2 regions of the Methylobacterium sp. Ger2507 genome follow, and region 2 is predicted to be linked to the other one. Evidence: predicted binding sites of a transcription regulator. Region 2 holds the regulator's gene; the other holds the start of a gene.
The links. The regulator LexA, encoded in region 2, represses DNA repair genes until DNA is damaged. The targets are predictions, from matches to a motif close to TGTTCNNNNTGTGTTCNG.

Region 1: a site for LexA is predicted at 828-845, ahead of ACV7NL_RS00465 (LexA family protein). Genes of this name have one in related genera too.

The regions. Positions count from the first base shown of each region.
Region 1 is NZ_JBUYVC010000001.1:84,662-87,055, reverse strand. Features, by position in the region: gene ACV7NL_RS00470 (Y-family DNA polymerase) at 1-381, opposite strand, end outside; gene ACV7NL_RS00465 (LexA family protein) at 378-806, opposite strand; gene ACV7NL_RS00460 (DUF2461 domain-containing protein) at 1,080-1,751, shown strand; gene ACV7NL_RS00455 (DUF892 family protein) at 1,921-2,394, shown strand, end outside.
Region 2 is NZ_JBUYVC010000001.1:2,581,154-2,583,547, forward strand. Features, by position in the region: gene ACV7NL_RS11960 (ComEC/Rec2 family competence protein) at 1-818, shown strand, start outside; gene lexA (transcriptional repressor LexA) at 812-1,564, opposite strand; gene ACV7NL_RS11970 (calcium-binding protein) at 2,109-2,394, shown strand, end outside.

The sequences.
Region 1 (2,394 bases), 2.5 Mb from region 2:
CGCCCGCATGTCACGGGCGAGGTTTTCGCGATCCGACTCCCGCACGTCCGAAATGTCGAGGAAGCTCTCGTCGATGGAGTAGACCTCGATGCGGGGTGAGAAGCCCCGGTAGACGGCATTCACGCGGGCGGACATGTCCCCGTAGAGGGCGTAGTTCGAGGAGTAGACCCGCACGCCCTGGCTCCGGCACATGTCCCGGATCTTGAACCAGGGCTCGCCCATCCGGATGCCGAGCGCCTTGGCCTCGTTGGTGCGGGCGATGGCGCAGCCGTCGTTGTTCGACAGCACGATCACCGGGAGCCGGGCCAGCCGCGCGTCGAAGACGCGTTCGCAGGAGCAGTAGAAGGAATTGCCGTCGGAGAGGGCGTAGGCCCGGGTCATTCGCAGCGGCGCCGAGCGCATACGGAACCGGAGACGACGCCCCAGACCTCGACGAGTGCGTCAGGGGCCAGCCGATACTCCGGGAAGCGGGGGTTGGCGAAGTGGAGGGTGACCTTGGGTCCTTGCCGCTTCCAGACCTTGAACGAGCGCTCGCCGTCGATGTCGACCACGACGATGTCGCCGTTGCGCGGGGTCAGGGAGCGGTCGACGACGGCGAGGTCTCCGTCGAACAGGCGTGCCAGGATCATGCTGTCGCCGGCCACCCGAACCAGGAAGGTCGCCGGGCGATTGACGATCAGCAGCCGCTGCAGGTCAATCTCCTCCTCGACGAAGTCGTCGGCGGGGCTCGGGAAGCCGGCGCGCACCGGCGTGCCGAGGATGGGGACCGGCATGGGTAAGCCGATGCCGACGTCGTAGACCTGCATGCCCGCGCTCCGTTTATCCTTCGGAACAAAAGAAGAACACATCGGGTGGGTTCCGCACAAGCGGTCACGCTTGCGACGACGCACTTGGGGGACAACCTGTGGACAACGACAGATGGCGCTTGCCACGCTCGACGAGCCTCGACCCGTCAGGCGGCTGCGGGTTCGTGGAACCCAGCGTTTGCGACCCCAAGAGGAATATCGACGGCGACCTCGCGCCCACCCCTCGATAATCGTACGATCTCGTCCTATTTGTGGGTCGAGGAGCATCGCGCCATGATCGAGAAACACACCTTTGATTTCCTGAAGGGCATCGCGGCCCACAACGACAAGGAGTGGTTCGAGGACCACCGGGACGACTACGAGCGGGCCAAGGCCAACCTCGCCGACGTGGCGGGGCGCCTGATCGGCGCGGCCTCCCGCTTCGACCCCAAGGTCGCGAAGGCCAACACCGAGCCGACGAGGTGCGTCACGCGCATCAATCGGGACATGCGCTTCGCCAAGGGAAAGCCGCCGTACAAGACCAACCTGTTCGTGATGCTCAACAGCGTCGGCGACTACCAGGGGTCGGCGTCCTACTACCTGCACGTCGAGCCGGGCGGCTGCTACGCGGGCGGCGGCATCTTCACGACCGAGCCGAAGGCGCTTGACAACATCCGCAAGCGGATCGCCGCCTCGGTGCCGAAGTGGACCGGCGTCGTCGAGTCCCGCGAGATGAAGGCGATGTTCCCCGACGGCCTGACGAGCCCAGGCGAACTCAAGCGTGCCCCCCAGGGTTACGACCCTGACCACCCGGCCATCGAGTACCTGCGCATGAAGGGGTTCTGCGCCAACCGGAAGCTGACGAACAGGCAGCTTCAGGACGACGACGCCCTGGACGTGGTCGTCGGGACCTTCGAGGCGGCACAGCCCCTGGTGGGCTACCTCAACGACGCCATCGCCGGCTGACGGGCCGGCCAACCGCACGGAAAATCCGGAACCGCCCAGGAACCATGGGCCGAACCGCGACTTCTCATAATAGTACGATGTCGTCCTATTATTTTGACGGCATCGTCCCAGCCCCCGACCGGCCCGTAGGCGTAACGGTCGACAGCCCCCGAACAGACAGGCAATCCGAATGTCCCGCGACACGATCAAGACTTGGTACATAGCCGGCCTGCAGGCCTACCGCTCGGCCTCCGAGCAGGGCAAGGAAGCCGCCTCGCAGGCCGAGGGGCAGTTCACGAACCCCGAGCTCAAGAAGCTTGCCGGCGAGGGAGCCGCGCTGAGCGGTCGCCAGCATCAGGCGATGATCGACTTCCTCAAGGAGCTCGACACCCAGCCGAACGACTTCAAGGACCGCATCCAGGCCGGCATCGCCGAGGGGACCGAGATGTCCGTGAAGGCATCGACGGACGACGATTCCCGCGACGTCGCCATCAGCTTCGGTGCCCGGGCCGGCCTGACCTACGTCGTCGTCGCGTTCGCGAACCATGCCATCTACGCAAAGGCGCTGGACCTGCCGAAGCAGGCCGAGGCGTTCTTGGGGCTCAGCCAGGAGAGCAAGGCGCTCGACGAGCGCTACGCCAAGGCCGAGGAGGCCGCGGTCGGC
Region 2 (2,394 bases):
CGTTCGCCCTGGATCAGCCGGTGTGGTGGGCGATGGGTCTGGCGGTGCGCGGAATGCTGTCGATCTCGACCTGGATCGCGGGCTTCGGACACGCCGTCGTGGTGGTGCCGGCCTTCGGGGCGGGGGCGTTGGGGCTGCTGGCGGCCGGCCTCCTCCTGCTCACCCTTCCGGCCTCGTCCCTGCGTTGGCTCGGGTTGATCCCGGCGGCGATCGGCATCGCCTTCGCGGCGTCGCCCGATCGCTTCGACATCTACGTCGATCGGGAAGGCACCGGGGCGGCGATCCGGGATCGCAGCGGCCACCTCGCCACTCTGGGGCGTCCGCCGGCCTTCGTGCTCGAACAATGGCTGAAAGCGGATGGCGATGCCCGGAAGGCCGGCGCCGTCCCGGCCTTTCCGGACGCCCGGTGCGATGGCCTCGGCTGTACCCTGACCCTGCCGGATGGGCGCAGGGTCGCCCTCGTCACCGACAAGCGCGCCTTCCCGGAGGATTGCGCCCGGGCCGATATCCTGATCAGCCGCCAATCGGCCCCGCCGGGCTGCGCCGCGGCGTTCGTCCTCGACCGGACCTTCCTGGCGGCACACGGCGCGGCGGCCTTGCGCCTCACGCGCGAGGGCGCCCGCGTCGTTACGACCCGGCGCCCGGGAGAAGCCGTTCCCTGGCGACCCGTGGCACCTGCCAACACGGACGCACCGGCGCGTGCCGCACCGGACATCGTGCCGGCAGCGCCGATCGGGCGAGCAAAGGACGCACCAGGTTCGCCCGGCGAAGGGCCGGGCGAAGGAATTGGCGAAGGGACCGGCGAAGAGCCTCAGTAACGACGCACGAGACTGACGAGGCGCCCCTGGATCTGCACCCGATCAGGGCCGAGCACGCGGGTCTCGTAGGCCGGATTGGCGGCCTCGAGAGCGATGGACGATCCCCGTCGGCGCAGGCGCTTGAGGGTCGCTTCCTCGTCATCGATCAGGGCCACGATGATGTCCCCGGTGTTCGCCGTGTCCTGCTTGCGGATCACCACGAGATCGCCGTCGAGAATGCCGGCCTCGATCATCGAATCGCCGCGCACCTCCAGGGCATAGTGCTCGCCACCCGCGAGGAAGTCCGGCGACATCGTCACCGAATGGCTCTGCTCCTGGATGGCCGAGATCGGCGTACCGGCCGCGATCCGCCCCATCACCGGGATCGTCACAGCCCGGCCGCTCTCGTCGGTCGCCTGGGTGGTCGGCAGGCGTGAGATGGAGGCGCCGGCCGGCACACCCTTCCCCTTGCCGCCCTCGACCACGCTCGGGGTGAAGCGACGGACTTCCGCCGCAGGCGCGGTCCGCGCCGAGGCGGATTGACCGCCGAGGCTCTCGGGCATCCGGATCACCTCGATGGCGCGGGCCCGGTTCGGCAGACGCCGCAGAAAGCCCCGCTCCTCCAAGGCCGTGATCAGGCGGTGGATGCCCGATTTCGACTTCAGATCGAGGGCGTCCTTCATTTCGTCGAAGGACGGGGGAACGCCGCTCTCGCGCATCCGAAGCTGGATGAACTGGAGCAAATCCAGTTGCTTACGCGTCAACATGCGGAACACTCTTCGTTGGAGACATTGGCTGCGGCGGACGACCACAGAAACAAACCACGAACACGTTAAACGTTCCGCAAGTGTTCTGCAAGAGTTCCTTAAAGAAGGCGGAATTCGTGCGCGGTGGCGCGCGTCCGATCCCAATTCAGGGCCGGTCGGGTTGGTCCGGTCACCGGTCACCGGTCACCAGAGCATCCGGACGCAACTCTGGCAATATCCGGATCGGGCGGAAAGGCCGCCAGAGCGCTGACCTTGCCCCGCGATCGACGGCGCTCAGGTTTCGTGCGCGTCGGGCAGGCATGAACCGGGAAGGCGCGCGTTTCTCGACTCTGTCGCACCCGGATCGGCCGTTCGCCGCATTCCGCAAAGGCACGGCGCGATGCGATGCGATGGACGGCTCGCGCTACAAAGCATCATAGACTGCAAGCCTTGCCTCTCATCTCTCCTTAACCAAGAGAAAACCCCGTCGTTGTGTCCTTTACTGCCTATAGATAGATATTCCCCTTATAGAAAAACGCCAGAACAACGACAAGGCCAAGCAAACATGTCGAAAATCATTGCGTATTGGGACAGTGAAAGTTCCCGCAATGCCGCTGGCGGCCAAGCAGACCTCATCCTGGCGACGGCGCAAGGCGCGGCGGATGGCTGGGCGAAACACATCCAGGGCGACGCCGTGATCGAGATCGCCATCGCGATGGGCAATTTCGCCGGCGGAAATGTCCTGGCCAATGCCGGTCCCAGCTATGCCTGGGACGGCCAGGGATGGACCTTCGCCCCGATCCTGGAAGCGCGCGAGGGTTGGGATGGCAATGGAGGCGAGGCGGACGGCA